Regions from separate parts of the Shewanella sp. BF02_Schw genome, predicted to be linked through region 2. Evidence: predicted binding sites of a transcription regulator. Region 2 holds the regulator's gene; the other holds the start of a gene.

Region 1 (8,356 bases), on a different contig from region 2:
ATTCATATAAATATTCACCAAAGACTCGGCCATCAAAATGGGTTAGGGCGGTGTGGCTGGCCCCCATACGTAACACATTAGCGTGTAATACTTTAACGCGACTGGCAGAATATTCATTAGCGACTAATAAGCCACTGTTATTCATTAAGGCTGCGATTTGAGTGGTCTTAGAACCTGGAGCTGAGGCGACATCCAAGATTATTTCGGCGGCGGTTTCATTGGAAAATAATGCGGTCGGCGGCAGCATTGAGCTGGCTTCTTGGATATAAAATAGCCCTTGAATATGTTCAATGGCATTACCCAGTTGGATATCATCTTTACCCTCAATCCAAAATCCGTCAGCACACCAAGGTACTGGAGACAGTTGCCAGCCGGCTTTAGTCATGATGCTGAAAAATTGTGCAGTACTGATTTTAAGCGTATTCACCCGAATGGATTTACGAAGTGGTTTATCACAATAGGCGATAAACTCTTCTAAAGCCAAGTGAGCGGGTAACTCTTTCTCAATGTGATTGATAAAGTTTATATTTAATTGGGCCATAATAAAAAACGATACATTATTGTTGCAGTAATTGAAGCGATCATATCACGGAATTGTACACCCTGTTTGGCAATGATTACTGTATATTGACGTTAATAAAACCGACTGGCTAATGGAGTGGTGTGTGCTAAATAGAGTGTGGTTATTATTTTTTATCATTGCTGCGTTGTCTATCTCGATTCAATTAGTGAATGGCAATGTCGATGTATTAAGCGAGTCGGTGACGGCATTGTTTGCCAGTGCTAAGTTAGCCGCTGACATCTCGCTTGGCTTAATCGGTGTGTTAGCGTTATGGATGGGCTTGATGCAAGTCGGTGAAAAGGCCGGTGTGGTGGGTTTGTTTGCCCGCATATTTGAACCTTTACTGTCTAAGTTGATGCCTGAGGTTCCTCGTGGACATGTCGCCTATGGCAGCATTAGCATGAATCTTACTGCTAATATGTTGGGACTGGACAATGCAGCAACGCCTTTAGGCTTAAAAGCGATGCATGATCTGCAATCTCTTAACCCTGTAAAATCAGTAGCAACCAACGCCCAAATTTTATTTTTAGTATTAAATACTTCCTCAGTAACATTAGTCCCTGTAACCGTCTTTCTTTATCGTGCCCAACAAGGTGCGGCTAATCCTGCTGATATCTTTTTACCCATTTTATTGGCCACAAGTGTTTCCACCGTTGTGGGACTATTGGTTGTCGCGTTAGTGCAGCGTATCTCGTTAATCAATAGTGTTATTTTGGCTTATGCTGCAACCATTATGAGTGTATTCATGGCCGGGATTGCTTATTTGGTGACATTATCCGCCGATGCGATAGGCCAGGTGTCTATGGTGTTAGGTAACGGTATACTGTTGTTGCTGATTTTAAGTTTTATTTTAGTCGCAGGTTATCGCAAAATTGCCGTGTATGACGAGTTTGTTGATGGCGCTAAACAGGGCTTTAGCCAAGCAATTCAGCTAATCCCTTATTTGCTGGCGATGTTATTAGCCATTGGGTTTCTTAGGGCTTCAGGGGCGTTAGATTATGCCTTACAGCTGTTAGCAAGTGGCGTGAGTGCATTAGGCGCCGATACGCGCTTTATTGATGCGATGCCAACCGCGTTCATGAAACCTTTTAGCGGTTCTGGTGCGCGTGCGATGATGTTAGAAACCATGAGTCATCACGGAGTTGATTCTTTTGCGGGCCGACTAGCAGCTATTTTACAAGGCAGTACCGAAACAACATTTTATGTGTTGGCTGTGTACTTTGGTTCAGTGGGGATCCGTAATGGTCGTCATGCACTAGGGTGTGGTTTAGCAGCAGATTTTGCAGGTATTAGTGCCGCCATCGGTGTGTGTTATTGGTTTTATGGTTAAAAATCAATTATCGAAATCAATAATATAAATAAAAGGCCGATAAATATATCGGCCTTTTATTTGTACTAATTGTATTATCTCTAGCTGAGGTTACTTAGTTTGTGTAGGTCGCCATTGTGCCCATTCATCTTGCATATTCTCATGCAATGGGAAACGTTCGGTTGCATTGATACGATTACTATCTGATGTTGTATCTTGGGTCGCAAATGCTATACCACCGGCGAGTATCGTTTCTAATGAGCCTGTTTCTAACTGTGCACCCGAAAATAAACCGACGTCTAATTTAATACCAGAGGCATCCCAAAACTGGCTAGTCTGGTTAATTAAGTGACCATATTCAGCATTTACATGGGCAAACAACGTAATTTCAATCCCTGAGTCATCCAACCTGTATCCATCAATTTGTCCGACTTTAATTCCGCGGAAAAATAGCGGTGTACCGACCTTAATAGAACCTAGTTGATCGTCAACTAATTGGAATGCTAATGCATCTTTAGGTACGGTAGCCTCAAAGCTCGAGTGAGGTTGGGCAACAAAATTATCAATAGTTTCTGTGCTGTTACCTGGGATAACACCAATATAAGGACCCGTTAACAGTGTTTCTGGGGCATTAATACCCGCTAAAGAAATTTGTGCATCGACGATAAAAAATTCAGTGTCACTGGCACTAAAATGGTTTACGTAATGGCCATAAATATAAGCTTGTGCATTCTGAGTGTTTAAATCTTGATTTAGTTTAACCTGTGACACTTCACCAATTTTATGCCCTTGATAGCGAATAGCCGCTTTTTCTGACACTTTAGTACTCACAGGCAGAGTGAGGTTGATGACTTTAGCCTGCATGAGTGCGAGTGACTTGTTGTCATATAATCGTAGATTAGGTTGATTATTTTCAGTATCAACTCTGTCGTCTATATGTCCAAGGGTAATACTGCCATTTATTGCACCTTTCAATGGTGCAACATTGATATCGACACCGGCTAAACTGGCATTGATGGCTACAGCGTCATTACGCCAAAAAACCGTAGTGGGCTTAATTAACGGAACAAATTTATTGTCGATATTGATATCGATATTAAATTTATCCGTTTTAGCTAACCAATTGACTTTATTCACTGAGCCTATTTGCATTTTTTTGTAATAAATTGGCGAGCCTTCAGCTAAGTCGGCACCATCAATACTAGTTAAAGTAAAGGGTGTCAGCTGTTGTTGAGCGTAAAGCGTTTGGGCCGATTCAATTGATTCGTGCAGTGTTAAAGTACTATTAGCCGAAAGCAGCATTTCGCTGTTACCCGGAATTAAGCTAATAGCGCCTTCCAACATCGTAGTGAGGTCGCGAGTTTTAACATTAACGCCCTCTAGTGAAGCATTAATGGCTATTGCACTTTCAGGAACAAAGAAGCTTCCCTTAGTCAGCAAACTCTTAAACTCTGGTTGAATTTCAATGTTATATTCAACAGTTGAAAAGTCTTTACTTAAACCAATACTGGTTATCTGCCCAATAGGCAATTGTTTATATCGCACTTGCGCGCCATTACTGACACCTGTGTGAGTCGTGGCAACTACCGTCAATTTAAGTTTGTCTTGACTGAGCAAATCGGGAGCATGTGATGCCAATTCAAATTGCATCGCCTCTTCGGTTATTTGAGTGCCTGGTAAGACATTAATAACACTGCCAGTAACCAGTCTACTGATATTTTTGACACCTTTTAATGATAACTCGGCACCACTTATCCAAAATTGGCTATCGTTGGTAATTAATGCTTTGTAATGATGTTCAACCCGAGCAATAAGCTTCACTCCAGTGTCGGTTAAGGTTACTTTTTCTATTTCACCAATAACGATACCGCGGTAGGTGATGGCGGTGCCTTCATTAACATCTTCACTGCTAGATGCAGTTAAATCAAAATGAACACCTCCAATAGCGGTAAGCTCATCCTCATATAGGTTGTAAACATCACCATTTTGGGCCTTTTCAGTGTAGCTGCCGGTATCAAAGCTGATGCCGCCGGCCAAAATAGACGCGATACTTTCAGTGCTGACTTTTATCCCCGCTAAAGAAGCATCGATTTTCAAGCCCGATACATTCCAAAAATGGGAGTCTTTATTGACTAAATGGGCATATTGTTCTTGAACAAATGCGCTGATAATTATTTGTTTATTTCCGTCGAGGCGATAACTGACAATGCTTCCGACAGGTGCTTGACGGTAAAATACAGGCGAGCCAACATCAATCGAACCCAGTTTAGGGGATTTTAGTTCGATCATGAGTCCTTCACTGCCGGGGAGTATTGCAGGCGCTTCACGTTGTGCTTCAAATACGGTTGCAGAGCGACCATCACCAGGTTGAAGGGCAATATAATTACCAGAAAATAACGTATCGAGCCCTTCAACTCCGGTAATACTTGCTTTAGGTTTTACTAACCAAAAAAGGGTGTTTTTATTGAGGAAAGGGTCGGCACGGTAATCCATAATAACTTTAACGTTTACCCCTTTTAGATCATCGTCAATACCAATGTCAGTGACTTTACCTACCGTCAACCCTTGGTATTTGACCAACGTTTTGCCGATATCAATACCCGTAGCACTAGGGAAATGTATTAATATTTCAATGCCGGATTCTTTAATGCTTTTGACCCCTAACCAGGCACCTAATATCAAAGCAACAACCGGTAATAACCATATTGGCGAGAATAACTTTTTCTTCACAATTTTAGGCGATTCAATTTGTGTCATCAGTGTTTTCCAAGCGGTCCCAAAGTAATCGAGTATCTAACACTTTTGCTGCGACTTGCGTTAGTAAGATAACTAACGCAAATGCTGTCGCGGCAGGTGCAGGTTTTGCGTCTAATAATTGCCCCATATTAACTAAGGCAACTGTTAATGAAATAACGAATAAATCGAGCATTGACCAGCGGCCGATCCATTCAATAATGTGAAACCCAACCATTAATTTTCTTTTTGATATTGGTAAGTTAAAACTAATAGCCGTCAAGTAAGTCGCTAAGCCAATAATTTTAAGCCAAGGTACTAAAATACTGGCAGTGAAAACAATGATAGCAATCGGAAACATACCGGTTTTGACTAAATGACTAATGCCACTAAAAATGGTGTCATTGGTGACCACTCCGCGATTAGTTAACAAGGTAATAGGGTAAATATTGGCGACAACAAGTAAAATTGTCGCGGTAACTAATAAAGCCCAACTTTGTTGGATGCTGGCATAACTACGGCTACTTAATTGACTAAAACAACGTCGACAATGACTGTTACTTGTGACGTTAAGTTTGCGACAAACAGGGCATAAACATAAGCCCATTTTCTTGCCCTGAATATGAGGTAAAACCTCAGTTTTCGGCTCGTTATCGGTATTCGCAGTTTGCTTAGGGCTGTCCACTATATGTTCATTGGATGGTGTAATTGGAGTACTAGGCATCTACATAACTCCACATGTGTTCTAGATTATATTCACGTTGTAAAAATAAGATGATGATAAACAACATTGTAAAACTGAATGTTCCCATACCAAAATACACATCGGAAAAGTCTGATAACTGAAAGGCCGACACGAGAAAACTGATGACATAAATTTCTAACATGGTCATTTGTGATATCAAACCATGATTTTTTAACAATGTAGTGTAGGTTCTTTGCCAAAATGAGTTGTGCAGTTTTAATTTTACAATTACAACTTGAGCCATAATTGACAAAATCAATAGCCCAGGCGCGATAACTGCAGCAACCATTACCGCTAGGCCTACAACCCAATATCCTTCGGCCCAAACCGTCACAGCAGCTTGCAGCACCGTAGTGGTTCGTACACTGCCAAGGAAGTGGATTTCGAGTACTGGCAATAAATTAGCAGGAATAAAAATAATTAACGCCGCAACGCATAACGCTAGCATGCCATTAATGGAGCAATAAGGTGAATCATAGAGCGCCGTGTGGCAACGCGGACAAAGCGCACGGGCACTTGAAGGCAAAGCTCGTTTTCTCACTGCCAAATCACATGATTGGCATAAAATTATAGAATCATGATCATCAAATTCATGCATGAAGAATTAATCTAATCCATAGTAAAACACATTATTGGGTAGCGAAGAGTCAAACCTCTCTGCTTGGCCTTATATTGGCAGAAAAATGAGTTAATTGTTAAATAATCTCGATTTTCTTGTGCTTGATAATATCAGAATAATCAGAACACTTGCATCATAAGTTAACTATGTGAGATTCTATGCACTGTATATAAAAACAGTGAGGATTACATCATGGCAGTGATAACCCAATTTGTCGTGGTCAGAGAAGGGGTGGAAAAGATGACATTTATATCGAAGAAAGAGGCTGATGCCTACGATAAGATGCTCGATATTTCCGATAACCTAGTGCCATTTCTTATTAAGGCAGACCTCGGACTTGATGAAAATAAATGCGAACAGCTGGCATTTTATCTAGCAAACAATAAAGATGAGCTTTCTAACTTGCTAAAAGGCATCGTACAGGTTAAAAACGCTCCTACAGCGAAAACTAAAAAGACTACGGCTAAAACTACATCTGCAGAATAGTCGTATTCATCACTCATTCTTCGATTGAGTGTCAGCTTAAGGAATGGACATGAAAACCGAATTTTACCAAACATTAAATCGTCAAGCACAAGCTTTACTTGAAGGCGAAGATGATTTGATTGCTGCTATGGCAAATTTTTCAGCGTTGCTAAATGACAACCTAGAAGACCTAAATTGGGCAGGTTTTTATATTAAGCGTGGTGAACAATTAGTCCTTGGACCATTCCAAGGTAAAGTGGCTTGTACCCGTATCAATATCGGCAAAGGTGTTTGTGGCACTGCCGCAGCAGAAAATAAAACCCAACGAGTTGCCGACGTTCATCAATTTGATGGCCACATTGCATGCGATTCTGCCAGTAATTCAGAAATCGTGATCCCTGTTAGGCAGGGTAATGAGGTTGTAGCAGTGTTAGATATTGACAGCCCATTACTGAATCGATTCGATCAAGATGATCAAATTGGTTTAGAAAACATGGTAAAAAGTTTCGAAACTTGCCTATTTGGTTAAATAGCGAACAAATTAGATTAAATCATGGTCGCATTCGCTGTCGCGGGCTTTATAATATGCCGCTATACGCATTTGTGCTGGATTTACTGATGAGCGATGATTAAGCTGAGAGTAAGTTTGGTTAAATTGTTAAGGTTTGTTTCAATGACTTTAGCAAACTGGCGGATAGTGATATTTTGTACGTTAAGCCTTAACAGTAAGGTTTAACGAAAGATGAACGACTGCAAGGCAAATTGTATGCCGCATAATCAGTCCCTTTATTAACGTGGAAGTAAAAATGGAATCAACAGACAAGTTGACCGACACCAACGCAATTTTAGCGTATTTATATGAAACCTTTCCTTTATGCTTTATTGCAGAAGGTGAAACGAAGCCATTAAAAATTGGTTTGTTTCAAGATTTGGCTGAACGGTTAGCTGATGATTCTAAAGTCAGTAAAACACAATTACGTGTAGCGCTTCGTCGTTACACAAGCAGCTGGCGCTATTTGAAAGGCGTTAAAGCAGGTGCTAAACGTATAGATCTTGACGGTAATGAATGTGCTGAATTAGAACAAGAGCACATTGACCATGCTATTTTGACGCTTAAAGAAAGCCAAGATAAAGCTAAAGCAAAACGTCAAGCGTTAGCGCCTAAAAAGCCGGCAAAGAAAGTGGCACCTAAACGTGCTCCTGCCGTTAAAAAGGAACGTCCTGCACCGGTAGCGGCTCCAGTGATTAAACTTGTGCCGGCTAAGCTAGAAGATTTAAAACAAAAACAACGCGTTAATGTTAAATTAGGTGCCACACCTGTTCCTGGTGTTGTGACTGATATTAATAAAGAGGATGTGCTTGTTCAATTAGATTCTGGCTTATCCATCAAAGTACGTGCTGAGCACATACTATTATAGAAATTTAAGGAGTACTTGTTGATGCGAAAACTTACCTTGGCCGCGTCAATTGCCAGTTTATTTGTCGGCTTTTCGGCATGGGCAATTTCACCAACGATTCAAATCAGCGAGTTACCTAAACTAGCACAAGAGCCACAACATAAAGTGGCTAGCAAGCGAGTAACAACTTTGTTTACTCGCTCGCATTATCATCGTTTTGTACTTGACGATGCATTCTCTGAGCAAATATATACCCGTTTTCTTGAGCAACTTGATTATCGTCGTAATGTGCTGACTGCGGCAGACATTGCGAGCTTTAGTCAATATCAAAACCAGTTTGATAACATGGTTGAATCAGGCGATATTAGCCCTGCATTTACCATGTACGACCTAGTACAGAAACGTCGTTATGAGCGTTTTGCTTATGCGTTGTCTTTGCTTGATAAAGAGTTCGATTTTACTCAAGCTGGCGATGCGTATGAATTTGATCGCAAAGATGCGCAATGGCCAAAAGATGAAGCCGAAG
Region 2 (8,356 bases):
ACTGGGCGCTCTATCCCACGTAGCACACTGTTAATTGTCATAGCCAACATACCGGTTTTAGGCGCTAGCAAACGTCCTGTACGCGAACGACCTCCTTCAGTGAAATACTCGACCGCATAACCCTTAGCAAATAACTGATCTAAATATTCACGAAATACTGCGGTATAAAGTTTATTACCATTAAAACTACGACGGATAAAGAATGCCCCACCACGGCGGAACATCGGCCCTGCTGGCCAAAAATTAAGGTTAATACCGGCAGCAATGTGCGGCGGAACCATGCCCTGATAATACAAAATATACGACAGTAGCAAGTAATCCATATGGCTACGATGGCAAGGAACGTAAACAATTTCATGGCCATCATGATGTAACTGTCTTACTTGCTCGGCACCTTTGATATTGATGCCACTGTATAATTTGTTCCATAACCAAGTCAGGAAACGTTCGGCAATACGCACCAAACTATCAGAATAGTCTGCGGCAATTTCATCAAGGTATTCAATGGCGGTTTCACGTGCTTTCTCGACTGTTACTTTCTTATTTGCAGACTCTTCTTCAATGGCTTTTTTGATAGATTCTGATTTTAATAAAGAGGCAAACAACGCTTGTCGATTCGGTAATTGTGGCCCCGTCATCACTTTGCGTTGACGGCGGAAATGCACACGGGCGACTCGGGTTAATTTGTGAGCAATTCTTTTATCAGTACCATGTTCATCGGCCATATGACGAAGCGATAATGCATTAGAAAACTGGACGAAATTATGGCGTCCTAAAAATAAAATCATTAACCATTTACGTAACCACGTAGGGTTTTCACGTTCAAATACAGCAGCTTTCATGCTGTCTTCTTCTTTACCTGGGGTACGTCCCCAATAAAGGCAAACAGGAACCAACTGTATATCTAATTCAGGGCTCTCACTATGAAGTGACAATAAACTGGTAAAATAATTAAGGAATTTGTCACCACTTTCACGTTTACCAAATAGTGGCTTGCGGCCCTCTAAACAGACCACACGAGGCACGGTTAAGCCATCAAGCTGTAATGGCTCATAAGGACTGGGCAGACCAAAGCCCTCGGTGATTTCGCTCAACGCGGCAATATCGCTAATAGATTCCGTTTTCATTAAATAAACCAAAGGTTTAGTTGGATCTATATTGAGGTCATCAAAAGGATCGTGAGGGACCACAATGGTCTGTACCATCCACTTTTGAATCCATCTTAATGCTCGTAAAAATATTGAATCTGGTTTTGACATGGTTATTTTCGCAACATAAGCCACTGTAATATTGTCGTATAGGATACCAGAAACCACCCTGCTTACACTATCAGACCGATCTATCTTTACGTTTAAGCTCTCACTATCAGAAATAACATAAGACAGAACATTAGTAATAGTTAATTAAAACATATTGTTGAGTGATACTTAATCAACAAAATACAAAAAATAGTTGGTTAATACTTGCGCGAACACAAACACTGTATATAATGACAGTCACTGTATAAAAAGACAGGAATCATCATGAGACCGTTAACGCCGCGCCAAGCAGAAATTTTAGACTTAATTAAAAACAATATCGCCGAAACAGGTATGCCACCCACTCGTGCTGAAATTGCGAATCGTCTTGGCTTTAAAAGTGCTAATGCCGCCGAAGAGCATTTAAAAGCATTAGCCAAAAAAGGCTTTATCGAGATCATGCCTGGTACCTCAAGAGGCATTCGTTTACCTCATGAAGAACAGGTTGAAACCGGTCTGCCACTCATTGGACAGGTTGCTGCTGGTGAACCAATTTTGGCCCAAGAGCATGTAGAGCAATACTATCAAGTCGATCCAAACATGTTTAAGCCCGCCGCAGATTTTTTATTGCGAGTGCGTGGTGACAGCATGAAAAACATTGGCATTTTAGAAGGTGACTTACTCGCTGTACATAAAATGCAGCAAGCACGTAATGGCCAGGTTGTTGTGGCACGTGTTGATGATGACGTCACCGTAAAACGATTTGAACAAAAAGGTAATGTGATTTATCTGCATGCCGAAAATGAAGATTACAATCCGATAAAAGTAGATTTAAGTTGCCAAAGCCTAACCATCGAAGGGCTTGCCGTTGGCGTTATCCGTAATGGAGATTGGTTATGAACAAACTAATGGGCATCGCGCCACGCCACCCGGGCTTATGGGTAGATTTAACTGAAACAGAACTGCATGGCACCCAAACCATTCAAACATTACAAACTGTCACCCAAGGTGAAGCTGAACTGAGCCAATTGTGCAGCCAGTTAGCAATATTGAGCCAGCAAGGCAGATGGATTGTATTAATTAGCCCGCCCCATATTGGCTATAAACATATGCTGGCAAGTGCTGGTGTAAGAATGGATCGCATTTTACTGGTGCACACCAAAGATGAAGTCGAAACATTATGGGCCATGGAGAAAGCGCTCACTAGCGGTACATCGAGCGCAGTAGTAACTTGGACAAGCTCACTTGATGCTCGCGATAGTCGCCGTTTAGAAATTGTCGCCAAAAGTGCACGTGCATTAGGGGTGGTAATTGAAGATGTGAATGCTCACTTACCTCACAAACATCAACTTGTTAGCCCTACTTTAACAAATGGAACAAGTAATTTTTGCTCATTTCACTAAGCACGAACCCTTCATTACCAAGCCCTGTATTGAATTCAGGGTTTTTTTTCATCTTTTTTCAGCCTATTAGCCAACAAAGTGATCTTGATCAATGTTTAATCTACAAGTAATGTGGTTAACAAGGATGAAACATTTTTTATCTTTAATTGGACGTGAATGGCAGTAATCAAGATTACTTTCAGACAAATGAGCCAAATCAAAATTGATAAGTTCAGTAGTAGGTACAAGCGTGGTGCACAGCTAACAATAAAACCGTAAACCGTATGTTTACAGCCACCAAAGTACTTTGAGGTCATCAAACTTTTTTCGGGAACCGAAGAGTTTGCATAGAGCAGAGAATTACTGTGTGACTCTTCTTTGTAGTTGCTATTTGCAATTAGCAGAGGAGTAGTCTTGTGAAGCAATGGTTGTATTGTTTACTGGTGGTGTTTGTAGCACTTCCGCTTGGGGCATCAGAAATGCCCCTCAACATGACTCAAGGCGTGACAGATATCAGTGGCAAGGTTTATGACCTCCACATGACGATTCTTTACATCTGTTGTGCAATTGGGTTAGTGGTGTTTGGGATCATGATTTACTCAATGATTTATCACCGCAAATCAAAAGGCGCTGTCGCGGCCAATTTTCACGAAAGTACCAAAGTGGAAATTGCTTGGACCGTCATCCCTTTCATCATCTTAATCGGCATGGCTATTCCAGCCACCAAAACCTTGATTGCTATGGAAGATCCCAGTGATGCTGATCTCACCATAAAAATTACCGGGTCGCAGTGGAAGTGGCATTACAGCTATTTTGATAAAGACATCGAATTTTACAGCACATTATCCACTCCCAGAGCACAAATTGATGGCAGTGAGGCCAAAGGCGAACATTACCTCCTTGAAGTCGATAAGCCATTAGTACTGCCTATTAACCAAAAAGTGCGCTTCTTGATGACATCAGATGATGTTATCCATTCATGGTGGGTGCCCGCGTTTGCCGTTAAAAAAGATGCCAATCCAGGCTTTATCAACGAAGCCTGGACTCGTATTGATAAGCCTGGAACGTATCGCGGCCAATGTGCCGAGTTATGCGGTAAAGACCATGGTTTCATGCCGATTGTGGTGCAAGCATTATCGGAGGCCGATTTTGATAATTGGTTAGTGGAGCAAAAAAAACTAGCAAGCAATGCAGCTGCAGCCGCTGCGGCATCAATGTCTAAAACCTTGTCTCTTGAGGAGCTAACCTCACAAGGTGAACAAATCTATATTGCTAGGTGCGCCGCTTGTCACCAACCCAATGGTGCGGGTCTTCCTGGTGTATTCCCATCATTAATTGGCAGCCCTATCATAAAAGGCCCTGTTAAAGATCACCTGAATATCGTCTTAAACGGTAAACCAGGTACTGCAATGCAAGCCTTTGCAAAGCAACTTAGCGCCCAAGAAATTGCCGCAGTAATTACCTTTGAGCGTAATGCGTGGGGCAATAATAGCGGTGACGTAGTTCAAGCTGCTGATATAGGCAACTTTTTAGGCAGTAACGAGGCAAGCACCGAACCAAGTAAAGCAGTAACCGATGCAGCAAGTACTATTGCAGCCACGACAACTGACATTACCGATGCGGTTACCGACAAAGCCAATCAAGCTGTCGAAGCAGAAGCAGAAGCTGTTGTACCAGAGGATCTGCCCACGTTAACCTTGGAGCAATTAATTGCTGAAGGTGAGCAGGTTTATGCTACGACATGTGCTGCATGTCACCAAGCCACTGGCGCTGGTTTACCAGGCGCTTTCCCTTCACTTATTGGCAGCCCTGTTGTTACTGGACCGGTTAGCGGACATATCGATATCGTTATGCACGGAAAACCAGGTACCGCAATGCAGGCATTTAGTAGTCAACTTAGCCCGCAAAAGATGGCGGCTGTGATTACTTATGAGCGCAATGCGTGGGGCAATAATTCTGGCGAAGCGGTGCAACCTGCCGATGTCGCTAGCCATGGACAGTAGGGGAAAACAATGAGCACAACAACGCACGATACACTGGCTACCGCTCATGATGATCATCATCACGGCGCTCCGAAGGGGCTAATGCGCTGGCTACTCACCACTAACCATAAAGATATCGGCTCGCTGTATTTATGGTTTAGTTTCATTATGTTTCTTACTGGCGGTGCGATGGCAATGGTGATTCGAGCTGAATTATTTCAGCCTGGATTACAGCTAGTAGAACCTAACTTTTTTAATCAGATGACCACAGTTCATGGCCTCATCATGGTGTTTGGGGCGGTGATGCCCGCTTTTACCGGGTTAGCAAACTGGTTAATTCCAATGATGATTGGTGCCCCAGATATGGCACTACCGCGAATGAACAACTGGAGTTTTTGGATTTTACCCTTCGCCTTTACCATTTTATTAGGTTCACTCTTTATGGAAGGCGGCGGCCCTAACTTTGGCTGGACATTCTATGCTCCGCTCTCAACCACCTATAGTCCTGACAGTACCGCCCTATTTGTTTTTTCCATTCACATAATGGGAATAAGTTCGATAATGGGTGCAATTAACGTCATTGTAACCATTGTAAACTTGCGAGCTCCTGGCATGACCTGGATGAAGTTACCTTTGTTTGTGTGGACTTGGCTCATTACCGCATTTTTACTGATTGCGGTAATGCCGGTGCTCGCAGGTGCGGTCACCATGGTATTAACCGATAAGTTTTTTGGTACTAGCTTTTTTGATGCTGCAGGTGGTGGCGATCCGGTGATGTTCCAGCATATTTTCTGGTTCTTTGGCCATCCCGAAGTTTACATCATGATTTTACCGTCCTTCGGTATTATCTCCGCGATAGTACCAACCTTTAGCCGTAAAAAGCTGTTTGGTTACTCCTCGATGGTTTACGCCACTGCCAGTATTGCCATTCTGTCATTTTTGGTATGGGCACATCACATGTTTACTACTGGTATGCCTGTTTTTGCCGAATTGTTTTTCATGTATTGCACCATGTTGATTGCCATTCCAACCGGGGTGAAAGTGTTTAATTGGGTCGCCACTATGTGGCGCGGTTCAATGACATTTGAAACTCCAATGCTGTTTGCAGTGGCATTTATCATCCTGTTTACTATTGGTGGCTTTTCGGGCTTGATGCTGGCAATTACCCCTGCTGATTTCCAATACCACGACACTTACTTTGTCGTGGCTCACTTCCATTATGTACTGGTGACTGGGGCGATATTCTCCATTATGGCGGCGGCTTACTATTGGCTGCCTAAATGGACCGGCCATATGTATAACGAAACTTTAGGTAAGTGGCACTTTTGGTGTTCGGTAATATCCGTCAACGTGTTGTTTTTCCCAATGCACTTTCTAGGCTTAGCGGGTATGCCGCGCCGGGTCCCCGACTACGCGGTACAGTTTGCCGATGTGAATCAAATTGTGTCGATTGGTGGCTTTGCATTTGGTTTATCTCAGCTAATTTTCCTTGTTGTAGTTCTCAAATGTATCAAGGGTGGCAAACCCGCTGGAGATAATCCTTGGGAAGCAGCCGAAGGCTTGGAATGGTCGATTGCCAGCCCTGCGCCATATCACTCGTTTACCACTCCACCGGAGATTAAATGAGATGACACAGCCAACAAAATCAAATCGTAAGCTATTAATCATCCTGATTGCCGGGTCAATTGGTATGTTTGGGTTTGGTTTTGCGCTGGTACCGCTTTATGACGTGCTCTGCGATACATTGGGGATTAATGGCAAACCCCAAAATAGCGCCAGTAGTTATGAAGCGGTGGTGGTTGATAAAAACCGGACCGTAACCATTGAATTTGTGACTCAAGTTCAATCAGGTATGCCATGGGAATTTAGCCCTAAAGTTAACCAAATAAGCGTACATCCTGGGGAGCTCACTCATGCACAATTTTTGGTTAAAAACCTATCGACACGTGACACTGTAGGCCAAGCAATCCCTTCGGTATCGCCAGGGCAAGGGGCTGCATACTTCAATAAAACGGAATGTTTTTGCTTTAATCAACAACCTTTGGCTGCAGCAGCAACAGCAGAACTACCACTGATTTTTTACGTGGACCCTGATTTACCAGCGTCCATTAACACATTGACTCTCTCTTATACCCTTTATGACATCACCGATAGACAGGCGATCGTCATAGAGCAAGGAGCAGCAAAATGACAACAAAGTATCAAACTTATTATGTGCCAACCCAAAGTGCTTGGCCAATAATCGGTGCTATCGGTTTATTTTTAATTGCGTTTGGCGCAGGTAATTATGTACAACAATTAACCACTGAAAAAACCTCTGGCGGTTACATTTTAATAACCGGCTTGGCCGTGATTATCTTTATGATTTTTGGCTGGTTTAAGACCGTTATTGATGAATCCATGGCTGGACTGTATTCACCGCAAATGGATCGTTCATTTAGGCAGGGAATGAGTTGGTTTATTTTTTCAGAGATTATGTTTTTTGGGGCATTTTTCGGCGCGCTATTTTATGCCCGCATGATTTCAGTACCTTGGCTGGGTGGCGCATCTAACAATGCCATGACCCATGAAGTGTTGTGGCCTGCATTTGAAGCTATGTGGCCATTGGTTAAAACACCTGATGGCACCGCAACAGAAGCCATGCCATGGACGGGTTTGCCGTTAATTAACACTATTATACTGCTAACCTCGTCGGTTACCTTGCACTTTGCTCATACCAATCTCGAAAAAGCCAATCGTAAACCTTTGATAATCTGGTTAGCGTTGACGGTAATTCTGGGTATTGCGTTTCTCAGTTTACAGGTTGAAGAATATAGCCATGCATACCAAGAAATGGGGCTTACGCTCTCTTCTGGTGTCTACGGCAACACCTTCTTTTTGTTAACCGGTTTTCACGGCATGCACGTAACGATTGGCACCCTGTTCTTGATTATTTTATTACTCAGAATTGTAAAGGGCCACTTTAGCCCCGACAAGCATTTCGCTTTTCAAGCTGGGAGTTGGTATTGGCACTTCGTTGATGTGGTGTGGTTATGTTTATTCATTTTCGTATACGTACTATAAAACCACGTATTAACGACTAATAAGGTCTGGGGTTAGGTTGAATGTAACCAAGCCCCAAAGCCACCAGCAATACCATTATAACGACAACAGAAAACAATACGCGCCGGCCGAGAAAACGACTCATTGATTGTTGATGCTCGCCCTTAACCATAATAAATAAGGCCCTACCTAAGTTAAATAATATGAATACAAGCAACGAGACTAAAACTAACTTAACGATGAAAGGTGTTGTCACAGGCAATCCTTTTAAAAGTGTGGGGGTGTCTCGGGTATTATTCGTAATCATTACTTTGGTCGTGTTTAGCTTGTTGGTCAAGTTAGGATTATGGCAGTTATCACGAGCAACCTTTAAACAAGAGTGGCAAAGCACACTTATCCAGCGCCAACAGCAACAAGCACTCACTTATGAGGAAATGTTGACAATAGTTGAAACGTCAGAAGCCTCAACAAGCTCTCAACCGGAGACGAGATTACTCACGGGTTATCGTCTGAAGATCTCAGCTAAACCCGTCAATAACATGATGCTGTTATTAGACAATCAAGTGTTTCAGGGTCAAGTAGGATATTTAGCTTATCAAATTTTTGAAATAACCCCTGAACAACCTTGGATAATGGTCGAGTTAGGCTTTGTACCTGCAAACAAGGACCGCCGAATTTTACCTGAACTAACCCCGTTAAAAACAAATTACTA

The links. The regulator LexA, encoded in region 2, represses DNA repair genes until DNA is damaged. The targets are predictions, from matches to a motif close to TACTGTATNNNNATACAGTA.
Region 1: the regulator LexA is predicted to act here: its motif matches at 6,130-6,149, upstream of HNW13_RS05730 (YebG family protein).

The regions. Positions count from the first base shown of each region.
Region 1 is NZ_JABKAW020000001.1:1,258,364-1,266,719, forward strand. Features, by position in the region: gene rsmF (16S rRNA (cytosine(1407)-C(5))-methyltransferase RsmF) at 1-541, opposite strand, end outside; gene HNW13_RS05710 (spore maturation protein) at 666-1,892, shown strand; gene HNW13_RS05715 (MlaD family protein) at 1,983-4,628, opposite strand; gene HNW13_RS05720 (paraquat-inducible protein A) at 4,615-5,211, opposite strand; gene HNW13_RS05725 (paraquat-inducible protein A) at 5,321-5,947, opposite strand; gene HNW13_RS05730 (YebG family protein) at 6,161-6,454, shown strand; gene HNW13_RS05735 (GAF domain-containing protein) at 6,504-6,962, shown strand; gene proQ (RNA chaperone ProQ) at 7,240-7,851, shown strand; gene prc (carboxy terminal-processing peptidase) at 7,873-8,356, shown strand, end outside.
Region 2 is NZ_JABKAW020000004.1:91,285-99,640, reverse strand. Features, by position in the region: gene plsB (glycerol-3-phosphate 1-O-acyltransferase PlsB) at 1-1,259, opposite strand, end outside; gene lexA (transcriptional repressor LexA) at 1,524-2,138, shown strand; gene HNW13_RS15680 (SulA-like leucine-rich domain-containing protein) at 2,135-2,641, shown strand; gene coxB (cytochrome c oxidase subunit II) at 3,037-4,623, shown strand; gene ctaD (cytochrome c oxidase subunit I) at 4,633-6,228, shown strand; gene HNW13_RS15665 (cytochrome c oxidase assembly protein) at 6,230-6,793, shown strand; gene HNW13_RS15660 (cytochrome c oxidase subunit 3) at 6,790-7,665, shown strand; gene HNW13_RS15655 (DUF2909 domain-containing protein) at 7,682-7,900, opposite strand; gene HNW13_RS15650 (SURF1 family protein) at 7,848-8,356, shown strand, end outside.